Regions from separate parts of the Rhizobium sp. CECT 9324 genome, predicted to be linked through region 3. Evidence: riboswitches for the same ligand, from Rfam matches in the RefSeq annotation. Region 3 holds a riboswitch; each other region holds the start of a gene.
The links. Region 3 has a riboswitch for cobalamin ahead of bluB (5,6-dimethylbenzimidazole synthase). Riboswitches for the same ligand answer to the same signal wherever they lie in the genome.
Positions count from the first base shown of each region.

Region 1 (10,187 bases), on a different contig from region 3:
TTCAAAGTAGGTAGCACGTCTTGCGCATTGCCCGGCTATCGCCGAGCCCTATCGTTTAATTAACGGGTGCATCTAGCACGAACAAATCAGCAACAGCAACATGCAGGTACCGAAAAAATCGTCGCATGCTGAGAGAATGTCGTGATGGGCTAAATGATGGGCCAGCAAACCGGCCCCAGAGAAAATCCAACAATTTCAATCACATGTGAAGTTTTATGGCGGAGAGGGTGGACCGCTTCGAGGTCTGACGGAAGGCAGCCCATTATCTTCTTGATCGACTTGATCATATGCGGCTGATCGGCATAGCCAAGTTCGGCCGCGACGTCGGCGCCGGCGCCTCCGGCCTTCAGCCGGCGCACGGCTTCCTGCGCCCGCCGAATCAACCGGAAATCTGTCTGAGTGATTCCCGTCGTGCGCATGAAATTGTGCTGCACTGTCCGATCGGGCGCTGGATCAGTCGATCCTTTTAGCACCTGGGCCACCAGGTCGTTCGACCTGAGCACGCGTTTCTTTTGCATCGCCGCGACAATGGCTTCGGCGTTTTCGAAGGTCGGCAACGGAAGCATCAGCCCCTTGGCGTCGAACCCCCCGTCATGCACCGGCAGGAAACGGACCCTAGCGCCTGTTGGGGGGGTGGGATCATCGACAAAGTGGACATGACCTGCAAAGGCGATGGCCACCACCTGTTCACCGGCAAGATGCGGCACGTCGACCGGCCTGGCCCTCTGGCCGACATTGACGACCCTTGGCGTGGCACCCGGCGTCAGTAGGAGGAACAGCCGCCAGCACCCGTCGGGCGTCGCCCGATAGACGCCGTCGTCGTGAAAGGAAAACCGCCAGACGCTGTCGATCCATGGATGCGGAGAGACGCGTCTAAAGAAGTCAAAGGCCATGCCCGGATGTTAGCGTTTTCGGTGACATCCGGCAACCGGACACCACTCAGCGGCGTGCGGGTTGCCGGATCTTCCGCGCAAGCGCGCAAGGCTAGGCCTGATTGCAGGTATAGCGCAGCAGTACCGTTTCGCTTTGCGGAAGCTGGCGATGATCAACTAAGATCAAACGGCCGCACGGCGGGGCCAGAAAGAGCCGCTCGCCTTCGCCGAGCACAGTGTTACCAACAAGAACGTGCAGTCCATCGACCAAACCCTGCCCGAGCAACGCGTTCATCAGATGACGGCTTCCGAAAGCCACCACATCGCTGTCCGTTGCAGCTTTCAGTTCTCGGACATGGGCATTGACCTCGGCGCCGCTAATGATGCGGGCATCGCCCCAGTTATCGGTCGGGCCAAGTGTCAACTGATTGCTGACCACGCTCTTGCGCGCCTTGGCAAGTCGACCGGCGATGTCCGCCAGCAATGGATCGGGCGCGATTTCCTTTAACACGCCCGGCCAGAAGGACCGCAGGAGGTCAAAGGTCACACGCCCGAAAAGAAGCGTCCCCGCTCCGCGCAACAGGTCCCGATTGTGCTGGTCGAACTCTGCCCCCATGGGAAGTCCGTTCAGATCGCCTCCCGGACCCGCACAGAAACCGTCAAGCGACATGAGATTGCTAAATATAAGCTTGGCCACGAATTTTCGCCTTTCCATCCAAGTTGCATCGTGACGCGGCCCTTGTTGGAGGCCCGTCATCAGGAATGAGACAGGCGCGCGCGAAAACTAATCGGACCCCTGCCAAATTATCAGAGGTTTTCTTCCGGAAGCCCAAAGCGACGATGCAGCGACGGATCAAGGAAGCTCTGCAGATGCACAATCCGGTCACCATGAAACTCTGTCAGCAGGATCGCCGCCATCTGGTACCGATGGGCACCGTCGGGCCTGAGGTAGCAGGCAAACCCCGCCTGCCCGTTTGCGCGCAACGGTTGAAGCCGCCAATCCGTTGCAAAGACACGCTCGCGGAAGAACAGCGCAACCTGGGCTCGGCCGTCGAACCAGGCCGGAAGCGGGGGCATGGTGAAGCGGACATCCTCGGCAAGCAAACTGACAAGCGCGCCGACATCCCTGCGTTCCCAAGCCGAGACGAAGGCGTTCAGCAATTCACCCTGCCGGTCGGCCGAAGTAAGCAGAGGCTCCTCCCGGCTCGGGTCGGGTGGACGTCGTTGACGCAGGGTGGCGCGCGCCCGTTGCAGGGCGCTCGTCACTGCGGGCACGGACAAGTCGAGTAGCCCGGCAGTCTCTGCTGCGGAAAACTCCAGAACATCGCGCAGCAGAAGGACCGCGCGCTGCGTCCCGGGAAGATGCTGCAGCGCCGCCACAAAGGCCAGGGACACCGTTTCACGACGAGCCAGATGGTGGAACGGATCACCCTCGTCGGAAAGGTCCTGATCTGGACAGGGCTCTACCCACACGCGACCCGGAACCAGCGTGCCAAGATCGGAAGTTGACTGAATTGCCGGCCCATGATCCGACGACAAAAGCCGCTTGGGGCGTTTCGAAATCAATCGCAGGCAGACATTGGTCCCGATCCGGTAGAGCCACGCCGCGAAAGAGCCGCGCCCATCATAAGTCGCAAGCCCGCGCCAAGCTGCGAGAAGGGTTTCCTGAAGTGCGTCGTCAGCGTCATGTGGCGAGCCGAGCATACGGTAGCAGTGACCAAAGATCTGGCGACGATGCAGGTAAATCAGACAGCCGAACGCACGCTCATCGCCCGAACAGGCTTTGCCGAGAAGGTCTTGCTCGCATTGAACCGGGGGGAAGTCATGCATCTTCAACCGAATGCGCGTTGGCACACTTTCACGCCTAGGTTAACCTTATGGGAGCTTGGGGGACGATGCAACAGTTCAGCTATCTCAATAGGGGCGGCCGCGCACCGAGCCGATCAGGTTTGCGCTTTTGTACAATCTGCCTGCACCGCCAAATTCCTATGCTGTTCCTCCCCGACCGCTGCGCGCGAGGCCATTCGGCTTGCGGGGGATCGGCTCGAGGAGCGCAGGCTGAACGGCGACTCAGTCTGGTTGCATGGGCCCTATCCGCGCCATTAACTGGAACCGCATCGAGGACGACAAGGACCTCGAAGTCTGGAACCGGCTGACGGGGAACTTCTGGCTACCGGAAAAGGTGCCGCTGTCGAACGACATCCCGTCCTGGGCAACGTTGAAGCCCGAAGAGCAGAAACTCACCATCCGCGTGTTCACCGGACTGACGCTGCTTGACACCATCCAGAATGGTCAGGGTTCCGTGCGGCTGATGGAAGATGCTGCGACCCAGCACGAGGAAGCCGTTCTGTCGAACATCTCGTTCATGGAGGCCGTTCACGCACGCTCCTATTCATCGATCTTCTCGACGCTATGCTCGACACCCGACGTCGATGACGCCTATCGCTGGTCGGAAGAGAATGAGTTCCTGCAGCGAAAATCGGCGCTGATCATGGAGCAATATGCCTCGGGTGATCCGCTCAAGAAAAAGGTGGCTTCGGTCTTTCTCGAAAGTTTCCTGTTCTATTCCGGCTTCTACCTGCCAATGTACTGGTCGAGCCGCGCCAAGCTCACCAACACCGCCGACATGATCCGCCTCATCATCCGCGACGAGGCGGTGCACGGCTACTATATCGGTTACAAGTTCCAGCGCGCCGTCGAGCGCCTACCCGAAGCGAAACGGCAGAGTATTAAAGACTTCGCTTTCGATCCGCTGCTCGAGCTATACGACAACGAGGCCAAGTACACGGAGGCGCTTTATGACGCCGTCGGCCTGACGGAAGACGTCAAGAAGTTCCTGCACTACAACGGTAACAAGGCGCTGATGAACCTTGGCTACGAGGCGCTGTTCCCCCCGGAAGCCTGCAATGTCAATCCGGCGATCCTGTCTGCCCTCTCGCCGAATGCCGACGAGAACCATGATTTCTTCTCCGGCTCGGGGTCTTCCTACGTCATTGGCAAAGCGGTAGCGACCGAAGACGAAGATTGGGATTTCTGAATAGGCAGGATGTCGTCGCGCACGCCAGACATGTCGCATTCCCAAGCGCGGCGAAGTCACAGCCGTGATCTTTTAGACCTCGCTCACGGTGCCGCCGCGACAGAATTCGTGGCGGATAATTTGGGAAGCCGGCGTGATGCCGGCGCTGTCCCCGCAACGGTAACGGAACAAAAACCCGACGAATGCCACCGGTGATAACACCGCGAAGGCGTTGGGCAGCCCATAAAGACAGTTCCGAAGTCCGGAATCCAGCCCTGAGTGTTGAGCAGACCGATTGCGGCGGGCAATCGAGGGGCAATGGGCAGTGTCGCCTGACCTCTCCATTTCCGTTGTGGTCGCCATGCCCTGGAGCCGGGTTTCGTGTCTTCCAGGGAAATTCAATGACTGGACCGTGTCGCGGAGGAGCGGCGCTGTTTGGTTGCAACGATGGAGGAGATGAAAATGAGCAAGAACCGAGGCGTCGTATATCTGCGACCCGGCAAGGTCGAAGTCCGGGATATCGACGATCCGAAGCTTGAGGCCCCCGATGGCCGCCGCATCGAGCATGGCGTCATTCTCAAGGTCATTTCGACGAATATCTGCGGATCGGACCAGCATATGGTTCGTGGTCGAACGTCAGCGATGCCGGGTCTCGTCCTTGGCCACGAAATCACCGGCGAAGTCATCGAAAAAGGAATCGACGTCGAGATGCTCGAGGTCGGCGACATCGTTTCCGTACCATTCAACGTCGCATGCGGCCGCTGCCGCTGCTGCAAATCGCAGGACACCGGCGTCTGCCTCACCGTTAACCCGTCACGCGCTGGTGGCGCCTACGGTTATGTCGACATGGGCGGCTGGATCGGTGGCCAGGCGCGCTACGTCACCATTCCCTACGCCGACTTCAATCTCCTGAAATTCCCGGATCGCGATAAAGCGATGTCCAAAATTCGCGACCTCACGATGCTCTCAGACATCTTGCCGACCGGATTCCACGGCGCAGTCAAAGCGGGCGTTGGCGTGGGATCAACGGTTTATGTCGCAGGTGCCGGCCCGGTCGGTCTTGCTGCGGCTGCATCAGCACGTATCCTCGGTGCGGCAGTCGTGATGATCGGCGATTTCAACAAGGATCGTCTCGCGCACGCCGCCAAGGTCGGTTTCGAGCCCATCGACCTTTCCATGAGCGATCGTCTCGGCGACATGATTGCGCAGGTGGTCGGCACAAACGAAGTCGACAGCGCGATCGATGCGGTCGGCTTCGAAGCACGCGGCCATGCCGGCGGCGAACAGCCGGCCATCGTCCTCAACCAGATGATGGAGATCACCCGCGCCGCTGGCTCGATCGGCATTCCCGGTCTTTACGTCACCGAGGACCCTGGCGCTGTCGACGAAGCAGCCAAGCAGGGCAGCCTGTCTCTTCGCTTCGGACTTGGTTGGGCAAAGGCACAGTCGTTCCATACGGGCCAAACGCCAGTCCTGAAATATAATCGGCAGCTGATGCAGGCGATCCTGCACGACCGGCTACCGATCGCTGACATCGTCAACGCCAAGATCATACCGCTTGATGACGCCGTTCAGGGGTACGAGAGCTTCGATCAGGGGGCAGCGACAAAATACGTCCTCGATCCGCATGGTGATCTTGCAAAGGTCGCGTAGTCTATCGAAGGCAATGTCTTCGTAGTGACGCCAATGTTGAACACCCGTCATTCTGGCGGGTGTGTCTGGCCATCCAATGAAGGACCGCTTTCGTGAAGAGTTTCGGGCGCCTGCCGGCGTACGAAAGTCTTCACGACGGTGGTCTGGCTTGGGCACCTCGAAGCAAAGAGCGGACCTTGCTTCAGAATTTCACTGTAACGCCGCGCCCCAAGCGAGAGCGGTAAGCTTCATCAATCATGTTATCGCGTGAACACGGTCTTCCCCCGGGTGCGCCCTTCGATCATGTCGCGGATAGCCTCGCGGGCTTCGGTCATTGGCACCACCGCTCCGACTTCGGGCGTTATGTTGTTGCGGATGACGAATTGCATCATGGCCTTCATTTCCTCGAGTGTACCCATAATGGTTCCGCGGATGTCGATCTGTTCGACGAAGATGCGCAGCAGATCGGTCTCGGCGGTGTGGCCAGTCGTGATGCCGTTGATCACCAAAACGCCACCCCGTTTGACAGTTTTCAGGCTGTCTGCCCATGTCGCAGCACCGATATTGTCAACGACCGCGTCAACGCGGCGCGGAAGCACGTCACCATGCCGGAATATCCGGTTCGCACCAAGCCGCTCGGCGATCGCTGCGCCTTCATCATTGCGGGTCGTGACCCACACTTCGAAGCCAGCAGCCCGCCCCATCTGGATGAGCGCCGTCGACATACCACCCGAAGCCCCTTGCACGAGAAGGGTCTGGCCGGGGATCAGTCGTGATTTGGTGAAGAGAGAGCGATAAGCCGTGAGCCAGGCAGTGCCAAGCAGTGATGCATTGAGCGGGGACAGACCTTCAGGAATAGGCACCGCGTTGCGCTTCGGAACCGCGACATAGTCAGCCATTGTTCCGGGCACAAGCTCGCTGAGAACGTGCCAGTGAGGGTCGATCGTCTCGTCGCCCCTCCAGCTATCTGTCCCCATTACCGGGTAGAGCACGACGGACGTCCCGTCTTCGAGCAATCCTGCCGCGTCATTGCCCAGGATCATCGGGAACGGGATCGGCTCCTCTTGGGAGGTCATCCCGCGAAGGGTGAAGATATCGTGCCGGTTTAGGCTGGCATGTGTCACTTTCACGCGCACCCAGCCCTCTTTCACGACCGGATCAGGGCGTTCGCCGACGACAACAGAGGCAAGGGGGTCGTGGAGATTCGCTTCTTTTGCAAAGACGGCGAACATGGTGTTCCTTTCAAACCGGAATGGGAGTCTGGTGCTGCGCGGTGGCATCGATCGATTGTCATCGGCCGCATACAGACACCCGCCCTCCCTAAAAAGAGGACGGGTGTCGGGAGGCACCCTCAGACCGTGCTGATGGTACCGCCATCGATTACAAACTCGGCGCCGTGGATCGCAGCAGCACGGTCGGAGGCGAGGTAGGCGATGAGGTCGGCCACCTCTTCTGGCTCGGCGCCGCGCCCGATCGAGATCCCACCCAAGGCATCGAGCACGGACTGCCGCGCATCCTCAATCGTGCCGCCATTGGCAGTGCGAAGCATTTCGAGAAAATCTCCGGTGGCTTCGGTCATGATCCAGCCAGGCGAGACGGAGTTGACCCGCACGCCCTTGGGACCGAGCTCTTTCGAGATTGACTTGCTGTAGGTTCTCAGCGCGGCCTTCGCGGCGGCGTAGCCCGTCGTGGATTCAGGCAGCGGCAGGACGGACTGAATTGAGGTGATGTGCACCACAGTGCCCTTGCTCCGCTCAAGCATCTGCGGGATCAACAGGCGATCGAGCCGGACGGTCGCCAGCAGGTTAAGGTTCAGTTCGGCGAGCCAGTGATCATCCGTCAGCGCGGCGAAGCCACCCGCCGGCGAACCCGAGCCACCGATGACATGGGCAAGGATGTCGATGCCGCCCAGCCGCTCAAGCGCCGCCTTGGCGACCGCTTCGCTGCCCTCTGCCGTGGTCAGGTCTGCCTGGACATATTCAACGCCGGCGATCGGGTCCTTGATCGTGCGGGCGGCCGTGACAACACGGGCTCCGCCGGCGAGAAAACGCTCGACCGTGGCGCGACCCAGACCCTTGGTGCCGCCGCTGACGAGCACGCGCTTGCCAGCGAACTCTTTGGAATCTGCCTGGATGCTCATACTGTAGTCTCCAGGCTCTTGATGGCGTCGTTCGCCAGCGTTACGCGATAGGTGAAGCGGATCGGGCTGCCCGGGAAGTCTCCATGAGCGGGACCTTCGAGCACGACATTACCGTCTTCTTCGCGAACAGCGTCGGGCGTGAAGATCGCCTTTACCGCGATCGCTTCGTCCTTGAGTAGCTTGCGGATCTCAGCCAGGCCCTCGTAACGCTTGCCGTTGTCGATGAAGACGGCGTCATCCAGGAAGGGCTTCATCATGCCGTCGATATCGAGACGGGCGTTTGCCTCGACATAGTCGGCGATCGGCTTGGGTAGGTTCATTGACATGGTCATCTCTCCTCAGTGGTGATGAGGCTAAGTTAGCGATGGACTTTTCTCCTGATAAGCAAGATAAAGTGCGATGACGTGTTACGGAAATCGGGACAATGACTCGGCATTCGCTGATCGAACTTGAAGCGGTTCTCGCCATCGTTCGCTGCGGCTCGTTTCGAGCGGCGGCGCTCGATCTCGGCATGTCGACCACGGCCATCAGCAACGCGGTGGGCAAGCTCGAGCGGCAGCTTGACGTGCGTTTATTCAATCGCACCACGCGCAGCGTCTCGCTCACCTATGCGGGGCGGATCTTCGTCGCACAGATCAAACCTGCGCTCGAGGGCATCCAAAAAGCGATGAATACGGCGCGCTCCCAACAGGAGACGCCGTCCGGCATCTTACGCATCAATGCCTTCGCGACGGCCGCGCGCGAGATCATGGCACCGCTGGTTCTCAGCTATCTGCAGCTCTATCCGCAGGTTCATATCGACATCGTCACCGAGGGGCGGCTTGTTGATGTTGTGGCGGCGGGCTTCGATCTGGGCGTGCGCAGCGCGGATCTGGTGCCCAGCGACGCGATCGCCATACCGCTGGGTAAGATGCGGCGCATGGCGGTTGCCGCATCTCCCGCCTTTTTCGCAAATAGGGCTATTCCCCAGGTGCCGCAGGATCTGCTCTCTTACCCCTGCGTTCGCGGGCGGCTTCCCAATGGCGCATTGTTCCGATGGCGGTTCGAGAAGGAGGGTGAAGAACTGCAACTCGACGTCGAGGGGCCGATCACTCTTGACGAAGCATCTCTGGCGCGGATCGCGGTGGCGAACGGCGTGGGGATTGGCTATTTCATGGAAACCGATGTCCGCGAAGACATCGCAGCGGGACGGCTCGTGCGCATTCTCGAAGACTGGACGCCGCCGCTCGTGCCGCTGTGCCTCTATTATTCCAATCGGCGCAATTCCTCCGCCGCCTTCCAGGCCTTCATTGCGCTCGCGCGCGACTACGCGGCCGGACGGCTCGCACAGCCCTAAGCCTGCTGGTGCGTGTCCGCCGCTTTTGTCATGTGCGGCTGGTGTCCGAACTGACATGTTACGCAAAGCTGTCATTGCTGGTGGGCGGCATGAACTCGACCAAAACACCTTTCCGGCGTCCTCGCCTTGAACCCATTCGTCGGAACGTTTGACCCCTGTCCAAACTCATCCGGAAAATGGGGGAATGCGGTAGTTCGAGCGCTCGTGGACCCGACGGAAACCGACCTTTTCAAGATTCTGCAAGGAGACATTCGGCACGTCCACGTTGTTCGCAAAGCGAACGGTCTCGGTATAAAATGTCTTGATGCCCCGCCGCAGACCTGCCCCTAAACGCGCACTGATCAAAGCTTTCTGGAGACCTTTGTTGCGATGCTCCTGGAGCGTTGTACCCACGCCCAACCAGGCGCAGCCATCGTTGACAAACATAGCGCCGGCGGCAACGGGTTGATCCTTCCAGTAGCCAATGAGGCAAATCCAGGAATCCGTCCCGACAACGCCCTGCCATATCCGGCCAATGGCGGGAGGAAGTCCGAAACCCTGACTGGTTATTGACCCGAACACGTCAGCGTCTTGAGCAGTCGCTGCTCGGATGCGGAAATCTTCGGACGGATGCTCATCCACGGCATCGCCGCGCCACATGAGCTTCGACCAGTTCGGATTTTCTTTGATCAGCCGCTTCGCATCGAGCCATTCAAGGACCTCGGCAGACGCAAGCTCACGGTTGATCTGGAGATAATGGGTGCCCGTTCCCCGCTCCAGCCAGCCATAGGCCTCCATAAGTTCATCCAGCCCATGCAACCCCTGTATCCGATTGAGCACCAAAGTCGGCGCAGGAGGCAGAGAAATCGCGCATCCTCTGCCAATTGCGCGAAACGCAAGCGACGTGGATTGAGCAAATTCCGCAGGTGCATTCCGAAACAGGTCAATATAGGCGCTTGCTTCCAATGCCTCGCCCAAAAGACTGTCGCCGTGACTTTCAGCCATGCATTCTCTCCTATAGAAGTCTCAGTTGAAGTTTTTGTCGACGAGCTTTCTCTCGCCGAACAAGGGCATCCCGATCCCAGAAAGCTGGGCTTTCTGGACATGCGGTTATCTCAGTTTCGATATTGGGGAGGCCACATGGCGCGTGATCAGCGGCCATTGTTTGCTAGTTGCCAGTCATCCTGACGCCGCCGGCAAATATCGGGTGTG
Region 1 covers NZ_CAKKMZ010000002.1:793,794-803,980, reverse strand. The annotation lists gene LQ231_RS23495 (helix-turn-helix domain-containing protein) at 150-893, opposite strand; gene LQ231_RS23490 (dihydrofolate reductase family protein) at 985-1,569, opposite strand; gene LQ231_RS23485 (RNA polymerase subunit sigma-70) at 1,680-2,726, opposite strand; gene nrdF (class 1b ribonucleoside-diphosphate reductase subunit beta) at 2,956-3,909, shown strand; cobalamin riboswitch at 3,979-4,181, shown strand; gene fdhA (formaldehyde dehydrogenase, glutathione-independent) at 4,351-5,541, shown strand; gene LQ231_RS23470 (zinc-binding dehydrogenase) at 5,781-6,800, opposite strand; gene LQ231_RS23465 (SDR family oxidoreductase) at 6,872-7,660, opposite strand; gene LQ231_RS23460 (nuclear transport factor 2 family protein) at 7,657-7,986, opposite strand; gene LQ231_RS23455 (LysR family transcriptional regulator) at 8,085-8,996, shown strand; gene LQ231_RS23450 (N-acetyltransferase) at 9,162-9,980, opposite strand.
Region 1: it holds a riboswitch for cobalamin, as region 3 does, so the genes downstream of both, fdhA (formaldehyde dehydrogenase, glutathione-independent) here and bluB (5,6-dimethylbenzimidazole synthase) in region 3, are expected to answer to the same signal.

Region 2 (10,187 bases), on a different contig from region 3:
TTCATCACGAATAGCCTGGCGTCCGGCGACTTCGTCGATGCCAGCGATGTCGTGCGCGCCGCGCTTCATGCTCTTCGTGATGCGACTTCAGCCTCGCGGCCCGCGGCATTGCCCGGCTGGCCAATCGGCGGCGGTGAATGCGGCGCGTTGATCCGGGAGAAAAACTGGGCCGCCATCAGTCTGGGGCCTGTCGAAACCTGGTCGCATGAATTGCGGGCGACCGTCGCCAACATCGTCAACTCTCCCGTTGCCAAAGTGCTGATGTGGGGGCCAGACCACATCATGCTCTATAACGACGCTTACAGGGAGATCGCCGGAGAACGGCACCCGATGGCGTTGGGCACACCGGTAGCGCAGGCATTTCCTGAGGTCTGGGACTGGAACCGCCCCATTCTTGAAGCAGGCTTAAGGGGCGACACCACATTCCATCGCGATCAACCGATTGTCTTCCAGCGTTCGGGCGGTCCGCAGACGATGTATCTCGATCTGTTCTACACGCCCGTCTATGATGTGGATGGCAGTGTCGGTGGCGTGATGTGCACGATCATCGACAACAGTGCCCGTATCTCGGTGGAAACCCGGCTCGCTGCCCGCGAAGCGGAATTGCGGCGTGTCACCGACGCAGTGCCCATGCTGATCTCCTATGTCGATCGCGAGCATATTTACCGCTTCGCGAATGCTGCCTACCGGGACTGGTTCGGCGTCGACCCCGCAACCATGGTTGGCCGGCATGTGCGCGAAATGATCGGAGAGGCCGCCTATAGCGACAGACAGCCGTCGATCGACCGCGGACTGGCTGGTGAAACCTTTTCATCCGAAACCGATATGCCGCGAGGAGACGGTTCGGTTCGACGGCTTGAGGTGCGCTATGTGCCACATATCGAACCGGACGGATCCATTCCCGGCGTTCATATTCTGGGGATCGACGTCCAGGAGCGGGCGCTTCGTCAGGCTGCGCTGGAAATCAGCAATGGCCGGTTTCGCATGGCGATGGACGCTGTGCATGGAATTCTCTGGACCAACAGCGCAGATGGGCAGATGGTTGGCGAGCAAGCGGGCTGGTCTTCGCTCACAGGGCAGACGCCGGACGAATACCGCGGCTACGGCTGGTCAAACGCTGTCCATCCGGATGACGCTGCAGCCAGCGTCGTCGCCTGGAACACAGCGGTTGCCAACAGAACCATGTTTGTCCACGAGCACCGGGTTCGCCGCTATGACGGTGCCTGGCGGCAGTTTGCAATCAGGGCGCTTCCCATTTCGAACGCATCCGGCGAAATCGTCGAATGGGTTGGCGTTCACACAGACATCACCCATCAGCGCGCCGCTGAGGCCGCATTGCGCCAACAGGCCGAAGCGTTGGCACGGCAGGTGCAACACCGCGAGCGCGCAGAAGAGCAGTTGCGTCAGCTCAATGAGACCCTTGAGGCGCGCGTTGTTGCAGAGATCGACGAGCGCCGACAGGCGGAAGCGAAGCTCGCACAGTCACAGAAGCTGGAAACCGTCGGCAAACTGACCGGCGGCATCGCCCATGACTTCAACAACCTCTTGCAGGTCGTCTCGGGCAATCTTGCCCTCTTGGCGAAAGATGTTGAAGGAAACGAGCGGGCTGAAAAACGAGTCGTGAACGCGATGGCCGGCGTCAGCCGCGGTGCCAAACTTGCCAGCCAGCTTCTTGCATTTGGCCGTCGCCAGGCCCTTGAACCGAAAGTCGTCAATGTCAGCCGCTTCGTCCAAGGCATGGACGATATGCTGAGACGCGCGATCGGTGAGGCCGTCGAAGTGGAAACCGTGGTTTCCGGTGGCTTGTGGAATACGTTCATCGACCCAGCCCAGATCGAAAATGCGCTTCTCAACCTGGCAATCAACGCCCGTGACGCCATGGACGGCCGCGGCAAACTGACGATCGAACTGTCAAATGCGCACCTGGACGATAGCTATGCGCGAACGCATGACGAAGTGACCCCAGGCCAATATGTTCTGCTCGCGGTCACAGACACCGGATCCGGCATGCCGCCAGAGATCATCGAGAAGGTCTTCGAGCCATTCTTTTCGACGAAGGCCGAGGGCAAAGGCTCCGGACTTGGATTGTCGATGGTCTATGGCTTCGTGAAACAATCCGGCGGCCATGTGAAGATCTATTCCGAAGTCGGCCATGGAACCACGATCAAACTTTATCTGCCCCGTGCCCACAAGGCGGAAGACGTGGAGGTGACTGTTGACCATGGCCCGATCGCCGGCGGCACGGAAACGGTGCTCGTCGTTGAGGACGATGATCAGGTGCGGGAGACCGTGGTGGCACTGCTGGTGGATCTTGGCTATCGCGTGCTGAAAGCCGTCGATGCTGGGAGCGCGCTCAATGTCATCGACAGCGGCATCCCGATCGACATTCTATTTACCGACGTCGTTATGCCCGGGGCCCTGAAAAGTCCCGAACTGGCGCGCAAAGCCCGTGAACGATTGCCAGACATCGCGGTGCTTTTTACGTCCGGCTACACCGAAAACTCGATCGTACATGGCGGCAAACTCGACGCCGGCGTCGAACTGCTGTCGAAGCCTTACACCCGCGACGCCCTGGCCCGTAAATTCAGACACGTTCTCGGCAACCAGCGTCAGCGTGGTCGATCAAAGCCATCCGAGCTCCAACCCAGCCATGAAAAGCCAGCCGCAAGCTGTGAGATGACTACGCAGCTGACCATCGTTCTGGTTGAGGATGACGCACTCATCCGCATGAACACCGCTGATATACTGCAGGAGGCCGGGCATATCGTTGTCGACGCAGGCAGTGCTGAAGAAGCCATGACCGCACTTGAAACCGTCGCGTTCAACGTATTGGTGACGGATGTGAACTTGCCGGGTCTATCGGGCAAAGAGCTTGCGGAACGTGCTCGCGCCCTGCGGCCCTCCTCTGCGATCGTGTTCGCGACAGGGGATACGTCTCAAGTCAGTGCGCAAGGCGGCGCCATGGTTCTCGGCAAGCCTTATAGCGCAGCCCAATTGCTGGCTGCGGTTCGCTCCGGTTGGCTACAAAACGCCTGAGCCTGACCATGTGGAAAGTCTGATCCATGCAACGGACAGGTCACACGCCCAGTCGAGCATTGTGCTCTTGCGGCAACAGAACAGCACGCTGCTTGATCGAATTGTCATATGCCTTGCCGGTCGCAAGCCGACTGCCCTATAAGGCGCGATGACTTCTGATTCAAAGATTTTCGTCGGCCTGAGGTCGACCCGTAAAAAACCGGCGCCGCATCGCGAGACGAGTGGCCCGAAATGCCAATGGGACGGTTGTGACAAAAGTGGCAGCCATCGCGCACCCGTCGGACGGGATGCGGAAGGGCAATACATCCTGTTCTGTTCCGAGCACGTCAAGGAATACAACAAGGGTTATAATTTCGCCACGAACCTGTCAGACCCGGTGACGGCCCGCTATCAGCGGGAAGCTGCAAGCGGCAGCCGTCCTACCACTGGTACGAGCAAAAAACCGCCTTCTGAAATGCCCCTTCCTTCGACCGCCCGCTCCGGGTCAGCCAAGGCGATCAACGCTCGTAAAACTGCGGCTCAACGTCAAGCGGCAACGGCAGAACTTCAGCGGCGCACACTCAAGGTGCTGGAAGCAAAGGCTTTCGAAGCGCTCGGACTTTCGCAGGATGCGACGCCAGCGGAAATCACGGCCCGCTATAAACAGAACCTCAAGCTGCACCATCCGGACGTCAATCTTGGCGATCGCAATTCGGAGGACAAACTGCAGGAATCGATCAACGCCTACAAGATCCTGAAGCTGAACGGCTTTTGCTAGACGGGCGACGCCAGTCCGCACAGCTTCCGGTGACGATCAGTCTAAGGCGTGATCGCCACCCGGACCTGCCGCAATAGATCGTTGACGCCGCGTGGCAAATCCTTGCCAGCCGGCATCAGGCCAAGATCCCTCAGACCTTGCGCCACCTGATGGATGATGGGTTTGCGCAAGCCGCTACGCTCGCAGAAATTCTCGGTGCCGAACACCTGGTCTGGTGTGCCGTCCATCACGATCTTGCCCGTCGCAAAGACGGCAACCCTGTCCGCCCATGCATGCGCCATATCCATGTCGTGGGTTGCCACCACCACCGCGACCCCATTTGCGGCCAGCACGTGCAGGGTTTCGGTGAGTTCCTCAACGCCCTTTGGATCGAGCCCGGCGGTCGGCTCGTCGAGCAGCAAAACCGAGGGAGACATGGCAAGGACACCGGCGATTGCGACCCGCTTGCGCTGACCAAAGCTGAGCAGATGCGTCGGGCGATGCGACAGCGCATCAATTCCCAACGCATCCAACGCATGTGTCACGCGATCCCGGGTGTCACTGGGGGAAAGGCCGAGGTTGAGAGGCCCGAAGGAGACGTCCTCGAACACGGTCGCTGCAAACAGCTGATCATCTGGATCCTGAAGGACAAGGCCAACTCGAGACCGAAGTTCTGTCAGATCTCTACGGCCGTAGCGAACGGGCTTTCCGTCCAGCAGCACATCTCCGGCGGAAGGCCTGAGTGATCCGTTGAGAAGCGACAGCAGGGTCGACTTACCGGCACCGTTGGCGCCCAAGATCGCCAGCTTCTCCTGCCCCCGGATTGCGAGGGAAACCTCATCGAGAGCAACAGTCCCATCTTCATAGGCGAAATGAACCCTATGCGCTTCCAGGATCATCCGAGCCACCACGTCATTGCAGATACACCGATCAAGCCTGCGCCAATCAGCAGCAACCGCGGACCCGACGCCGGCCTTTCGACCGAGATGAAATTCAAGCGGCCCGTGTAACCGCGCGCAGCAAGGCCGGCATCCATCCGTCTGGCCCGGTCAAACACACGCGGCAGCAACGACGCAAGCAAAAGACCGTTGGACCTCAGCATCCGGCGGCGACTGCTATAGCCTAGCCGGGCGCCAAGCGACTGCTGGCCAGCATCAAGACAATCGAGCAGCAGCCAGATCATCCGGAACATCACCATGGCGATATCCGATATTTCGACACTGAGCCCTATCCGCTGAAACAGCTGAAGAATGCTTGACAAGGGTGTGGTCAATGCCAGGAACAACAAGGCTGAGACGCAGACACTGCTTCTCAGCGCGACAAAGAGCGCTTTCTCTATGCCTTCGCCCGGGACGACAGATACGATCGGCACGAAATCGACCGCGGTGACGGAGATCAATTGAGCCACCGTGCCCGTCGTAATGAACAGAAACGGTATGCGCGCCGCTCGCAGGATGTCGCGCCATGCGATACGCGCACCAACCCTCATAGTGGCCAGCATAACAACGAGGAACATCAATTGGCCTGTCCATCCTGCCGATAGGAGTGACGCAGCCATCACCCCGCCGGAGAAAAGGAGTTTTTCACCGGCGGCGTGATGACGCCACCGGTTAGTCTGGGCACAGCGATCGATGGCGCGCATCGGTTACAGTGTATCCGCGGTTTTCTTTGGCGACGTCCTGCGGCCGAAATAGAAACCGACAAGTCCAGCACCCAGCGCTGCCTGCAGGGCAAACAGCAGGCTCTCGATCTCCCCACTCGGCGGCTCCCAGAGCGGTGCCGCCCAAGGCTGGTAATCGGGTTGGATTTCGGTGATTGCAGCTTCGGCCTCACCGTCAGCACCACCGAATTCGGCATCGCCGCCGTGATGAATGACGAGCGGAAGGATTGCCAAGGCAATGACGGCGAACAGCATCCAGAGATTACGTTTCAGCATGATCAGGCCTTTGCGGAGAAGATGTTGAGCGCATTCAGTTCGCCGCGGCTGTAGCGCTGCAGCAGGTTGAACACGATGACGGTCAGCAGGCCCTCGCTGATGGCCAGCGGAACTTGCGTAAATGCAAAAATCCCTAGGAATTTGGCAGCGGCACCCGTCATTCCCGATACCGGATCAGGGAAGGCCAGCGCCAGTTGCAGCGAAGTGGTGACATAGGTTGCAAGATCGCCGACCGTGGCCGCAAAAAAGATCGCCACCGCTCCGCTGAAACCTGCCCCGGTGATCCCCTTGAACAAGCCGTAGGCGACGAAGGGCCCGACGATGGCCATCGAGAATATATTCGCACCGAGGGTCGTCAAGCCACCATGCGCAAGGAGCAGTGCCTGGAACAAGAGAACAATCGTTCCCAGCACGGTGGTCACCGTGGGTCCGAACAGCGATGCGGCCAGACCCGTGCCCGTTGGATGGGAACAACTTCCGGTCACTGATGGAATCTTCAAAGCGGAGAGCACAAAAACATAAGCGCCGGATGCCGCCATCAGCAGTTTGACCTCTGGTTTTTCTCGTACCAGCGTCACGATGCGCCTGGCACCGTAAATCACGAATGGCGCGGAAACCGCGCCCCAGCCAACCGCATGCGCGGCCGGCAGATAGCCTTCCATAATATGCATATAACACCCTCAACCACGCCCGCCGCGTGGCCCGAAAAAGTCACCACGGATGTCGTGGCCCAGCGATGGCAGGTCTCCTGGCTCGCGGGTCATAGCTCGGTCCGCCTTATCAGCCGATCACTTGGCCAATGGCATTCTGGACGTCGCTCACCGCTTACAGTTGCGGGGGCAGCCACGGTCTTGGCCCCTGATGGGTAATCCTCACCGTGTTCCCTTTTCATCCGCCATCCCTTGGTCAGGCGGAACCATCTGGTGAAATTCATAGGCGTGCGGCGGGAAAATGACAATGGAACGAAACAGAAAAATCGATCGTCAGGCAAAAGCTGAAGACGACGGAAATTCCCTGCGCGAAAGTGAAAATGGGGCAAGCCGCCAAGCCATAGAGGTGCTATGGTCGCCTGATAAACATTCAGAGCTCCCAGTCAGGCAACGTCCCGGCGCATGCTCATCATTGGAGCGCAAGGCCAAAATTCCAATATGACGATTTTCTCCGTAAGGCATGTTACCGAATATCGCTACAAACGACCGGTGCATTTCGGCGAGCATCGGCTGATGTTTCGACCGCGCGACAGCTACGACCAACGCCTTCTCGACGCAACGCTCCTCTGCGATCCACATCCACAGCAGATACGCTGGATTCAGGACGTGTTTGGCAATTGCGTCGCGATTGTCGATATCACCCGGCCATCGACAAGCCTGCGTTTCGAAACCTGGATCACTGTCGACCACACGCCGCAGGTCGCACTCGATCTTGAGATTGACGAGGCAGCCGCAACCTATCCATTCTCCTATGACCCTGAGGAGCAACCGGACCTTGAGCGGGTCATTCAACGGCATTATCCGGACCAGAGTGATGAAGTCGCCAAATGGGCCAGCCAGTTTGTCGCACTTGGAATGGCCACGCCAACGGGTCAGCTGTTGATGACCATGTGTTGCGCGATCCAGGAAAGCTTCAGTTATGCCCGGCGACATGAACCCGGCACACAGACACCGCAGACGACACTGTCGTCCCGCAAGGGCACCTGTCGCGATTTCGCCCTGCTGATGGTCGAGGCCTGTCGTGCGCTTGGCATGGCTGCCCGTTTCGTCACGGGCTATGTCTATGTCCCGGATCGCGACGGTTCGACGACCCGTGGCGGCGGCTCCACACATGCCTGGTGCCAAGTCTATATTCCGGGTGCCGGCTGGGTCGAATTCGACCCAACAAATGGCATTGTCGGCAACCGTGACTTGATCCGCGTCGGCGTTGCGCGCGACCCACGCCAGGCCGTGCCGCTTTATGGAAGTTACGACGGTGGGCCAACTGACTTTGCGGGCATGTCGGTACAGGTCAACGTGACGACGAAACCTGCTGACGATAGAAGGCATTTGCCTGGGCATGTGACGGAACACTCGTCCCTGCTGAGCGTTCACTCATGACCCAGCGCCGACCGGCGATTTGTACGGGCACCGAACCGAGGAATTCATGAAGATAAGAGCTGGCTTCAATCTGGGCTATGAATGCACCCAACCAACACCAATGCTACTGGCGTTGAACATTCATCCCTCCCGCCGCGTCGACCTCTTATCAGAACAAGTTTTGACCTTCGATCGAGACATTGAAGCCTGGAATTACATGGATGGGTTCGGAAACGCCTGCTCGCGTATCCTCGCTCCGCCGGGTCTGACCACAATATCAACGTCGTTCGATATCTATGACGACGGCCAGCCCGACATCATCCCCGAACATGCCGTCCAGCACGCGATCAAGGATCTGCCGGATGATGTCCTGGTTTATCTGCTGGGCAGTCGCTATTGCGACACCGATCGCTTGGCCGATTTCGCCTGGCAGAACTTCGGCACCACCCCAACAGGTTGGGCGCGCGTCAAGTCCATCCTCGATTTCACCCATGACCGCATCGTATTCGACTACAACAGAGCCGATTCGACCCGATCCGCCTATGGCGGCTTCATGGACCAAACCGGCGTCTGCCGCGATTTTGCGCATCTGGCAATTACGCTTTGCCGCTGCATGAACATTCCAGCCCGCTACTGCACGGGCTATCTGGGCGACATCGGCGTGCCGCAGGATCCGAACCCGATGGATTTTAGTGCTTGGTTTCAGGTCTATCTTGGCGGCTGCTGGCACACGGTCGATGCCCGTCACAACAAGCCGCGTATCGGGCGCATCTTGATGGCGACCGGGCGCGATGCCATTGACGTGGCCTTGACCACCAATTTCGGCCCCGCACAGTTGGTTCGTTTCGAGGTTATCACCGACGAGATCATCGATGCCTGACCAGACTACCAGTTTGTGAACGAGCCGTCGGTCCGGCGCAGATGCGGCGGCTCGGCGTATTCGAACGGCATTTTCTGCAATTCCGCCTCGTTGACATCCACTCCCAGGCCCGGCGCGTCAGGAACGACATAAAACGCGCCATCCATCTGAATCTGGCCTGGAAACAGGGTGGAATTGTCGAAGCCCCAGTGTTGCTCCGCCGGGCTCTGGCGGCATTCCAGCCAGCTGAAATTGGCGACAGCCGCGCCAAGATGCACGGATGCCGCCGTACAGATCGGGCCCAGCGGATTGTGCGGCATAAGATCGATATAATGGGCTTCACACAAGCCCGCGACCTTCATCGCCTCGGTGAAGCCGCCGACATTGCAGATATCGATCCGGCAGAACTGCAGGATATCGCGCTCGACATAGGGCAGGAACTGCCACTTCGATGAAAACTCCTCGCCGATTGCGAATGGCACATTCGTCATCTGGCGCAAGGCTTCGTAGGCGGTTGGTGCCTCGTCACGGATGGCCTCCTCGATGAAGTCGATCGTGCCACTCGGCATTTTCTGGCAGAAGGAAGCAGCTTCCGCGACGCTCAGCCGATGATGATATTCAACGCCCAGCGTCATCGCGTGGCCGACTTCCGCACGAGCGCGGGTCACCCATTCGGCGGTCACGGCAATGGATTCCCTCGGCTCGAAACGCTCGGTGTTTTCCTGGCCGGCGGCAATAAAACGCACGCAGTTCCATCCGGCCTCCTTCAGCAGAACAGTCTGCTCGATCATCGCCTCGCCCGGCTCTGCGGATGTCGTTGCAAATGCCGGTACTAGATCGCGCTGCTTTCCTCCCAGCAATTGATAGACGGGCACTCCGAGTGCCTTGCCCTTGATGTCATGGAAAGCAATATCAAGGGCGGCGATCGCCGCCGTCAGAACACGGCCACCTTCGAAATACTGGCTCCTATACATTTCCTGCCATAGAGCCCCACAGCGCATCGGATCCTGTCCCAGCAGGAACTGGGCGTAGTGGTCGATGGCACCCGCTACCGCTTTTTCACGGTAAGACAGCCCGGATTCGCCCCAGCCATAAATACCGCTGTCCGTCTCTACCTTGACGACCAGTTGGTTTCTGACGCCAACTCTTGCGATATATGGCTTGATGGCAGTAATTTTCATGTGCGATTCCAGATAGTTTGACGCGGTCTATCGAAGCAGGTCCGGCAGCCAGGTTGAGAGAGAGGGGAAGAATATCAAGAGCAGGATGATGCAGATCTCCGCAATGATGAACGGGAAAAGTTCGCGCATCAGTGGAGTTAGCCTGATGTTGCCGATCTTCATCAGAATGAAAAGGACGACACCGACTGGAGGTGTGATCAACCCCATGGCGAGCGATAGAATGATCACCATCGCCGCTTGAATCGGATCGATGCCGAGTTGGATCACCGTGGGCATGACGAGTGGCACAAAGATCAGCAGTGCAGCACCAATGTCGAGGAACAAGCCAAGGATCAACATCAGGACCATGATGCCAACCAGAAACAGGACC
Region 2 covers NZ_CAKKMZ010000002.1:162,185-172,371, reverse strand. The annotation lists gene LQ231_RS20780 (PAS domain-containing protein) at 1-3,036, shown strand, start outside; gene LQ231_RS20775 (DnaJ domain-containing protein) at 3,185-3,793, shown strand; gene LQ231_RS20770 (ATP-binding cassette domain-containing protein) at 3,835-4,671, opposite strand; gene cbiQ (cobalt ECF transporter T component CbiQ) at 4,668-5,414, opposite strand; gene LQ231_RS20760 (energy-coupling factor ABC transporter substrate-binding protein) at 5,418-5,708, opposite strand; gene LQ231_RS20755 (energy-coupling factor ABC transporter permease) at 5,711-6,379, opposite strand; cobalamin riboswitch at 6,429-6,644, opposite strand; gene LQ231_RS20750 (hypothetical protein) at 6,666-6,860, shown strand; gene LQ231_RS20745 (transglutaminase family protein) at 6,857-7,798, shown strand; gene LQ231_RS20740 (transglutaminase family protein) at 7,845-8,657, shown strand; gene LQ231_RS20735 (mandelate racemase/muconate lactonizing enzyme family protein) at 8,663-9,829, opposite strand; gene LQ231_RS20730 (TRAP transporter large permease) at 9,845-10,187, opposite strand, start outside.
Region 2: it holds a riboswitch for cobalamin, as region 3 does, so the genes downstream of both, LQ231_RS20755 (energy-coupling factor ABC transporter permease) here and bluB (5,6-dimethylbenzimidazole synthase) in region 3, are expected to answer to the same signal.

Region 3 (10,187 bases):
GCCGACGGTCAATGAGATGGTCTCGACGATTTCGGCCCTGGAGCCGACCTTCGGCGGCATCAACCTCGAAGACATCAAGGCTCCGGAGTGTTTCGAAGTCGAAGACCAGCTTCGCGCCAAGATGAACATTCCGGTCTTCCATGACGATCAGCACGGCACGGCGATCATCGTCGCGGCTGCGATCCTCAACGGCCTCGAACTCGCAGGAAAAAAGATCGAGGAGGTCAAGATCGTCGCCTCCGGCGCCGGCGCCGCAGCACTCGCCTGTCTCAATCTTCTCGTCATCCTTGGCGCCAAGCGCGAGAATATCTGGGTCCACGACATCGAAGGCCTGGTCTACAAGGGCCGTAATGAGCTCATGGACCCTTGGAAGGAAGTCTACGCCCAGGAAAGCGATAAGCGCGTGCTGGCCGACAGCATCCACGGCGCCGACGTCTTCCTCGGACTGTCTGCGGCAGGCGTACTGAAGCCTGAGCTGCTCGTACAGATGGCGCCCAACCCGCTGATCATGGCCCTGGCCAATCCAAAGCCGGAAATCATGCCTGAAGAAGCGCGCGCGGCGCGCCCGGATGCGATGATCTGCACCGGCCGCTCGGACTTCCCCAACCAGGTAAACAACGTTCTCTGCTTCCCCTATATCTTCCGGGGTGCACTCGACTGCGGCGCCACCACCATCAACGAAGAGATGAAGATGGCCGCCGTGCGTGCCATTGCAGCGCTGGCACGTGAGGAAGTCTCGGAAGTGGCCGCCAAGGCCTATTCCGGCGAGACACCGACGTTTGGTTCCGACTACCTCATTCCCTCGCCGTTCGATCCACGCCTGATCCTGCGCATTGCCCCGGCTGTGGCCCGCGCCGCAGCCGACAGTGGTGTCGCTCGCCGTCCGATCAGCGACTACGATACCTATCTCGACCAGTTGAACCGCTTTGTCTTCCGCTCCGGCTTCGTGATGAAGCCGATCTTCGCTGCGGCAAAAATAGCCACCAAAAAACGCGTCATATTCGCAGAGGGCGAAGATGAGCGCGTCCTGCGCGCTGCCCAGGTCCTGCTTGAAGATGGCATCGGCGAACCAATCCTGATCGGTCGTCCACAAATCATCGAGACCCGCCTCAAGCGCTACGGCCTCCGTATCCGTCCGGGTGTCGACTTCCAATTGGTCAATCCGGAAGACGATCCGCGCTACCGCGACTATGTCGATGACTATTTTGCCATTGTCGGCCGCGCCGGCATCAACCCGGAAGCCGCCCGCACGATTGTCCGCACGAACACCACGGTAATCGGCGCACTTGCAGTGAAGCGCGGTGATGCCGATGCCTTGATCTGCGGAGTCGAAGGCCGTTTCGACCGCCATGTGCGTGACGTCCGGCTGATTATCGGCAAGCGCCCCGGCGTGCGCGACTTTTCAGGTCTCAGCCTGCTGATCTCGCAGCGTGGCGCGATCTTCTTTACCGACACCTTTGTCACCGACGACCCTTCGGCTGAAGAAATCGCGGAAATGACAAGGCTCGCCGCCGAGGAAATCCGGCGCTTCGGCATTGCCCCGAAAGCAGCCTTGTTGTCGCACTCCAATTTCGGTTCGCGCCCCTCGCCAAGCGCCACAAAGATGCGCAGTGCGCTCGGAATCTTGCGTCAGGAGGCACCCGAACTGGAGGTGGATGGCGAAATGCAGGGCGGATCGGCGCTGTCGGAAGCACTGCGCAAACGGGCCATGCCGGACAGTACGTTGACGGGCGAAGCCAACCTGCTCGTCTTCCCGAATCTCGATGCTGCCAACATCTCGCTTGGCATCATGCGCACCATGATGGATGCACTGCATGTCGGTCCTATCCTTCTGGGTGCCGCCATGCCGGCTCACGTCCTGTCAACCTCGGTGACGTCGCGCGGCGTCGTCAACATGGCGGCCCTGGCGGTCGTGGAAGCCTCGCAACCGGCATAACGTCGTCGCCCGCCCCACCGCGGGACGACGGCCTTCAAGGTTTTCGGCCGATTACCAGCGGCAAGGACAGATTGCCGCTGGACAATTCGCAGCAAGCCAAACCATTCTGAACCCTTGGTTTTAGGGTTTTTTCCATGGCATCTGCGGAGGCCTATTTCGGACTGCGTGATTGGCTCGAGCAGGATCAGCGTGTCGAGCCTGCGCAATTTTTCAATCGCATGCGCCAGACGTATTCCCTCGTTCACCTGCTCTATTTCGACGGAATGATCGTTGACAGTCGCATTGTCGCCCACAGTCTTTACCACACGCCGTTGGCAACTCTGAACAAGCTGACGAACAATCTGCGCGACACACTCATGCTGGCCCCGCTGAGACATGCAGACTTGGCGGTTCAGCCATTCGATTGGCGGGATATCGCCCCCAAAACCCTGGCAGGGCAAAACCTCGCAAAACTTGCACGCCTACTTCGTCTGAACTCGGTCGCTGCGTGCTACCCCATGCTGTCTCACAATGGCCGAGCCGCTTTCCTCGTCATACAGGCCGATATGGAAGAGCATGAGTGGACGCATCTGCGCCGGGTGCATGATCGCGACATTGCCGCCCTAGCTGTCAGCTTTCACGCAAAAATGCTTGCACGCAAGCGTCCAGACGCATATCCGCGGCATGCGCCTGACAGGCTCACACGGCGAGAGATTGAGACCTTGTCGTGGGTGGCAGCCGGCAAGAATTACTGGGAAATTGCTGCAATTCTCGGGATCACCGAGCGCACCGTGCGCTTTTTCATGTCCAATGCCCGCCGAAAACTCAACGTGATGACCAACCCGCAGGCAGTTGCCGAAGCGCTCTGGCGCAATCTGATTGCGAATCCGCACGAGGCATTGGAACTGATTTAGCCCTTCTCCGACCTCATGGAATATTTGATTGCAGACGCGTAGCTGTCTCTACCGAAAGTTTCATCGGTCAACTGCAATCGCCATCCTCGGCACTCCATTCAACTGAAGGAGTGACGAATGATCAGGATCATTAACGGCGCCAACCGCAAACGCTATCCGTCCGAAATCGACGCCATGCATCGCCTGCGCAAAACAATCTTCCACGATCTCCTGAATTGGGACGTTGGCGTTCTCGGCGAGTGGGAAATTGATCACTACGACCAGGCCAATCCGCTTTACGTACTATCCTACGGGGACACCGGGCGTCTGCGGGGCGCTCTTCGCCTGCTGCCAACCCTTGGACCGAACATGCTCGACGATACGTTTCCCATCCTGCTGGGCGGGAGCCAAGAAATTCGCAGCGCAGCAATCTGGGAATCGAGCCGTTTCTGTATCGATCCGGAAATCTCGCAGGACCGCGCCAGCAACCAGGTCACCATTGCCGCAGCCGAATTGATGTGCGGCGTCGGAGAACTCGGATTGGCATCAGGACTGAGCCACATCGTAACCGTCACCGACATATTCCTGGAGCGCATGTTCAAGCGCATGGGCTGCCCGGGCACGCGTATTGCCGCCCCGCACAGGATCGGTTCCGTGCAGGCGGTTGCCGTTGGCTGGCAGATCACGGACGACCTGCTCACCCGGATGAAAAGCATCGCATCGATCCGTGGCAGCGTCCTGGAGCAACCGATGACGCTCGAAATGGCACGCGCGGCTTAAACAACAGGATTGACCGCCAACGGCGCAGCAGCGATGGCGGTCAATGTCGGCATCGTCATTTTACTTTAGCTTTAACTGGCGTATTCTCGCCTAGCTGGTGTAGGAGCAGGCGCGGGCACACGGAGTGCGACGCGCCACCGGGAAATCGATTTTGCCGACGAGGATACCAAGACTTCTAGTTGCTGCGTTCTGCTTGGCCTGGGTCCTGCCCAATTCGGCTTCGGCGTCGGTCGTTTGTGAGCGACTGCGCGACCGACTTGCGAACGCGTCAACAATCATCGGTGACAATCCCGAAATCGATCGTTATGCCAGCGCCATTGCCCAACAAAATCTGGAGCTTCGCAAGGCGAAGCAGGACCAGAAGAGGTTACGCTGCCTGACCTCCGCGGTCGTGATTGTGCGCCCGGACGGAGGAAACGATTGCGGAGACCTTTCCAAGGCAATCGACAGGATGGAAGAAAACAGGGACATCCTCACAGCAAAACTACAGGAAATTCGATCAGGCAGCGCTGCAAGTCAGGGCTCGCGGACGAGATTGAGCGAAGCATTGGTGGCCAATGGTTGCAGCCCCGACACCGACGCGACGCTTGCGAGCGAGCCAGAGGAAGCTCAGCGCGTCCCCTATCTCGACACGTTGGCCGAACCGTATGAAGTCAGCCGCAACGCCCCGGGTGTCCTGTCCGACCAGCCAGCCCCGCTGCCCACCGGCAATATCCGCACTCTGTGTGTGCGTACCTGCGATGGCGGCTTTTTTCCGATTTCGTCCAACACTTCGGCGATGAATTTCGCCCGGGACGCAGGCCAGTGCCAGCAGATGTGCCCGAATACCGAAACCGAACTGTATTTCCACGCTCCAGAGTACAGTGAGACATCGGACATGATTTCGGCAGTGACCGGCAGGCCATATCGCGACCTTCCCAACGCATTCGCCTATCGCAACCGCACGGCCGGGGAAACCAAGCAATGTGGATGCGATCTTGCCCGTTATCATGAGCAGGCAAGACAACGATTGAGCCCGAGGCAGGCTGCTCCGGACTACAAGTCTTCCATCCTCACCATCGCGCCAAAGCCGCAGAGCCAATCGGCTTCTGCAACCGTCGCACCGCCGCTGGAACGCGCCTATGATGGCAGCGCCTCGAATATCCGCAAGGTCGGCCCACAGTTTCTGCCTCCGGCGACGGGGGCGATCAATCTGAGGAAGCCGGCGGCACCTGGTCCGCAGCCTCTACAGGAATGACACCGGCCGCAGTGTTGAACGCGGAAGGCCGGTCTCCCCAGCTGTTTTCGTAGACCAATTCGTCGAGCGGCAGGCGCGATCGCCAGCCTTTGACCTCAAGCTCCGGTGCCGAGTAGAGCGTGTCGACATAGCCGAGGCAAAGATAGCCGACGACTTCAATAGGGTCGGGAATGCCCAGGATCCGCTTCAACTCGCTCTCGTTAAAAATGCTCACCCAGCCGAGTCCGACACCCTCGGCGCGCGCCGCGAGCCATAGGTTCTGGATGGCGCAGACAGTCGAGTAACTGTCCATGCGTGCATTGTGTGTGCGCCCCAGCACAACGGGACCGGCGCGATCCCGATCGCAGGTCACACAAATGCCGAGGGGTGCCTTGCGGATCCCCTCGAGTTTCAGCGCACGATAGGCCGCTTGTTTATCGGCATCGAACATCGCAGTGGCCTCGCGGTTGGCCCGGTCGAAAGCGTCCCAGATTTCACGCTTCCGCTCATCATCGCGCACCAGCAGAAAATTCCACGGCTGCATGAAGCCGACGGAGGGCGCGGCATGCGCAGCACCCAACAGGCGTCGGACAAGGTCGTCCGGCAAGGGATCGGAAAGAAACTGATCACGCACATCGCGGCGCGTATGGATGGCCCGGTAGACGGCATGCTTTTCCTCCGTCGAAAAGCAACCGGCCCGGACGAGAAACTCGTTCGGTTCGTCGTGCATCGTCAAATCCCCAACAATGCGCAACCGCCCGCCGTCCGCGCGGGCAAGTCTATCTCATCAGGCCGGTCTTCTGACTTGGCATCTGCTGCACACGCCGCCTTCCCGGTCTTGTCCACCAGTGGCCGGGTTTCCCCTTGCGCGCGCATCCACCTTACAGCGTTGGGCACGTGCCGGATTTGCGCCGGCTTCCCGATTCTCCCGCAAGACTGCGGGCACCTGATCGTCAATCTTGTAGACCGATCGCTGGAGGACGCAAGCATCAGCCTGCGACGAGCATCAGTCGGTGACGGGGAAATAGCGGACAAAGGCGAATTCATCGCCATCGGGCGACCAGTTCGGCACATTGATCGTGCCCTGCCCGCCGAAGAGTTCGAACAGGGTTTCTGGCGAGCCGCCATCCATATCCATCAGCCGCAGACTGACCTCGTGGTCGCGCGGGTGATCGAACACGTCCGGCGCATAGGAGAGGTACAGAAGCTTGTCGCCCTTCGGCGAAGGATGCGGGAACCAGTCACCGGTATCGCTGTAGGTGATGCGTTCGACATCACTGCCATCGGGATGCATGCGCCAGATCTGCATCAGGCCACTGCGGCTGGAGTTGAAATAGATCCATTCGCCGTCGGCGGACCAATCCGGCCCGTCATTCCGCCCCTCGCCCATGGTCAGCCTGCGTTCCTCGCCGCCATCCACGGAAATCGAGTAGATGTCGAAGACATCCTCGCGAATGCCGCAATAGGCAAGGTTGCGACCGTCAGGTGACCAGCCATGCCAATAGGATGGCAGTTTTGCCGTCACCTGGCGCGGCTGCCCGCCTATGGCGGGAAGCACATAGATGCAGGATTTGCCGTGCTCCGTCTTGTCCGAGATGACGACCAGAGATCCGTCCGGCGATATTCCGTGATCATTGTTGCATTCGATCGCAAAACCGGTGTCGAGTTGTACCGGTGCTTGTCCACCCTTCGGCGAAAGCCGGTAGAGCAGGCCGTTTTCATTGATCAGCAGATAGGAGCCGTCCGGCGACCAGTTCGGTGCCTCGACCAGATCGGCGGTCTGCCAGACCACACGGCTCAGCCGTGTGCGGATATTGTAGATCTCGACCGAACTGCGCATCACGTCTCCTCCATGCAGCCGCGAAATCGGTTTCGCAGCCCCTCAGCGATCGCGAAAACGGTTGGTGATCGGATAGCGACGGTCGCGGCCGAAATTCTTCTGGGTGATCTTGACCCCCGGCGCCGATTGTCGACGCTTGTATTCGGCCAGATAGAGCAGGTGCTCGACCCGGTGCACGATTGCGATGTCGTGGCCGCGGGCAACGATGTCCTCGACCGCCATCTCCTTCTCGATCAGGCATTCCAGGATATCGTCCAGCACCGGATAGGGCGGCAACGAGTCCTGGTCGGTCTGGTTCGGTCGAAGTTCGGCCGACGGCGCCTTGGACAGGATATTGGCTGGGATCACTTCGCCCGATGGACCGAGTGCGCCCGGCGGCACATGGGCATTGCGCCAGGCGGAAAGCGCGTAGACCTGCATCTTGTACAGGTCCTTGATCGGATTGAAGCCGCCATTCATGTCGCCGTAGAGCGTCGCATAGCCGACCGACATTTCCGACTTGTTGCCGGTGGTAACCACCATCGAGCCGAATTTGTTGGAGATCGCCATCAGGATCGTCCCGCGCGCACGGCTTTGCAGGTTCTCTTCGGTAATCCCGCTTTCCGTGCCTTCGAACATTTCGGCAAGGCTCGACAGGAAGCCTTCGACCGGATCGGCGATCGGCACGATATCATAATGGCAACCCAGTGCCTTGGCGCAGGCTTCGGCGTCAGCAAAGGAGTCCTTCGACGTGTAGCGATAAGGCAACATGACGGTGCGCACCCGCTCCTCCCCCAGAGCATCGACAGCAATTGCCGCGCAAATGGCCGAATCGATCCCGCCTGAAAGGCCGAGCACCACGCTTTTGAAGCCGTTCTTGTTGACGTAGTCGCGGAAACCGAGAACGCAGGCGCGGTAGTCTGCCTCCTCCTTCTCCGGAATGCGGGACATCGGCCCTTCATCACAGCGCCAGCCACTTTCGGTCCGCTTCCAGGTCGTGACAGACAATGTCTCCTCGAACTGGCTCATCTGAAACGCCAGCGATTTGTCACCATTGAAGGCAAAGCTTGCACCGTCGAACACAAGTTCGTCCTGGCCACCCAACTGGTTGGCAAAGATGAGCGGCAGGCAGGTCTCGATCACCTGGCGCAGGGCCACCTGATGACGCACATCGACCTTGCCACGATAAAAAGGAGAACCGTTTGGCACCAAGAGGATCTCGGCCCCGGTTTCGGCCAACGTCTCGCAGACGCCGGCATCGTTCCAGATTTCCTCGCAGATCGGCACGCCGATGCGCACGCCGCGAAAGTTGACCGGTCCGGGCATCTCGCCTTCGACAAAGACGCGCTTCTCGTCGAATTCGCCGTAGTTCGGCAGATCGATCTTGTCGCGAAACGAAAGGATCTTGCCGCCATCAAGAATGGCCACCGAATTATGCCGTCCCTTCTCGCTCTGACGCGGGAACCCGATGATCACACCAGGGCCGCCGTCGGCAGTTTCTGCCGCCAGTTGCTCGACGGCAGACAGGCACGCGCTGAGAAACGCTGGCTTCAGCACGAGATCCTCAGGCGGGTAGCCGGAAATGAACAGCTCCGTCAGAAGAAGCAGATCAGCGCCCTGAATTGCAGCTTCCGACCGCGCAGCGCGCGCCTTCGCCAGATTGCCGACGACGTCGCCAACCGTTGGATTGAGTTGCGCAATGGCAATGCGCAGGACATCTGTTTTTTGCAATGTTTCGCTCATGATCAACGGTTTAACCGCTCGATTGACGGATCGCAACGGCGTCTGCCAACCAAGCGTGCGGTCGCCACCCAACCATCGATCAAAAACGGGGAACAATCGGGCCTTTGGCACAGTTCATGTAGCGTTCATGACGAATATGTGACAGCTATGCGAACCTTTGATGAAATTGGCTTTTCTCGCGGAGAACTCTGTGGCTGATACGCGTGCGAAATCGGTAAATTCCAGCCTTTTGGCAGCAGCTGTCGGCACCACACCCCGCCGAGATGAAGCGCGTGCCACCGGGCGTGCCGGACGCATCGTTTTCCCGCTGATCAACACAGCATTGCTGGCGATCGTCACCATTGTTCTCAGCGAATGGCTGGCGCGCGGAAGCCTGAACGATATCGCCGACTACATGCTGTCGCCCGCTCGCCCGGGCATGATTGCAGCAGGCATGCTTTTTTTGATGATGCTGTTTGGCGATGCCATCGTCGGGCGTGCCTATCAGTCGGCGTTGCTGATCGTACCGCTGTCGCTCCTGCCCGCCTTCTTGTCCGGACAGAAACAACTGTTCCTGTCAGATCCGCTGTTTCCGAGCGACCTGCTGTTCGGTCGCCAGATCGTGGAACTTCTGCCTGTCATGGTTGCTGCCCGTCCGCTTGCGGCGGCGGGCATGGCGCTATTGGCTTTGGCTATCCTTGGTGCACTTGGCTACTTGATCTTCGTCAGCCGCCGACTTTTCCCGCGCATCCTTCCCGTGGTCCGCATTGGTCGCACGTTGGTCGCAGCCCCGATCCTCGCCGGTTTTGTCACGCTGATGGATCCGATGGCATTTTCCTATGTCCGCGATCGGCTGAATATCGTGCCGATGATGTGGGACCAGAAGGAAAACTATCGTCACAATGGCTTCCTGCTTGCCTTCGCTTTTAATGTCCCGATGGCCAATGTCGGTGCGCCGGACGGCTACAACAATCTCGCGGTCTCAGACATTCCGACCGACCGCCTGCCCGCGACGTTCTTTTCGGGACGTCAGGCCGATGTCATCATGATCATGAGCGAATCGCTCTGGGATCCGACGCGCATGTCCAGCATCCGCTATTCCGGCGATCCGATGCCGACCATGCGTGCCAACCAGTCTGGCAATGTATTCTCGCCGGAATTCGGCGGCATGACCGCCAATGTTGAATTCGAGGCCCTGACAGGGTTCAGCAACGCGTTCCTGCCCTACGGCAGCATTCCCTATCAGCAATATATCCGCCGCCCGTTGCCGTCGCTTGCCACATTCTTCGAATCGAAGGGTTACGTCACAAAGGCGTTCCACCCGTTCCAGAGTTGGTTCTGGAACCGCCAGAACGTCTATCAGGCACTCGGCTTCCAAAGCTTCCAATCCGAGGAAAACATGCCTGCGATGGAAAAGCGCGGCATCTTTGCGTCCGACGATGCGCTGACGCGCCATATCATCAGTCAGGCCGACAATACCGCAAAGCCGTTTTTCTTCTTTGCCGTTACGCTGCAGGGCCATGGTCCCTACGAGAGCAATCGCTACAAGAAGAACTCGATCGAGGTTGACGCCCCGACCTTGTCCGACGGGAGCGCGAGTGCATTGGCCACCTATACGCAGGGCGTCAAGGAAGCAGACCAGAGCCTTAAGATGCTGATGGACTGGGCCAAGAAGCGCCGGCGGGAAACCATCATCGTGCTTTTTGGCGACCACCTGCCGCCGCTCGGCACGGTCTATACCGAGAGCGGCTACATGGCCGATCAGGTCGCGACCCGCAAAGCCTCCGTTGCGACGATGAAACGCGAGCATGAAACACCACTGGTTGTGTGGTCCTCCAAGCG
Region 3 covers NZ_CAKKMZ010000001.1:2,859,957-2,870,143, forward strand. The annotation lists gene LQ231_RS14005 (NADP-dependent malic enzyme) at 1-1,936, shown strand, start outside; gene LQ231_RS27220 (helix-turn-helix domain-containing protein) at 2,071-2,829, shown strand; gene LQ231_RS14015 (acyl-homoserine-lactone synthase) at 2,947-3,588, shown strand; gene LQ231_RS14020 (DUF2865 domain-containing protein) at 4,124-4,825, shown strand; gene bluB (5,6-dimethylbenzimidazole synthase) at 4,776-5,534, opposite strand; cobalamin riboswitch at 5,577-5,769, opposite strand; gene LQ231_RS14030 (hypothetical protein) at 5,811-6,644, opposite strand; gene LQ231_RS14035 (NAD+ synthase) at 6,687-8,366, opposite strand; gene LQ231_RS14040 (LTA synthase family protein) at 8,557-10,187, shown strand, end outside.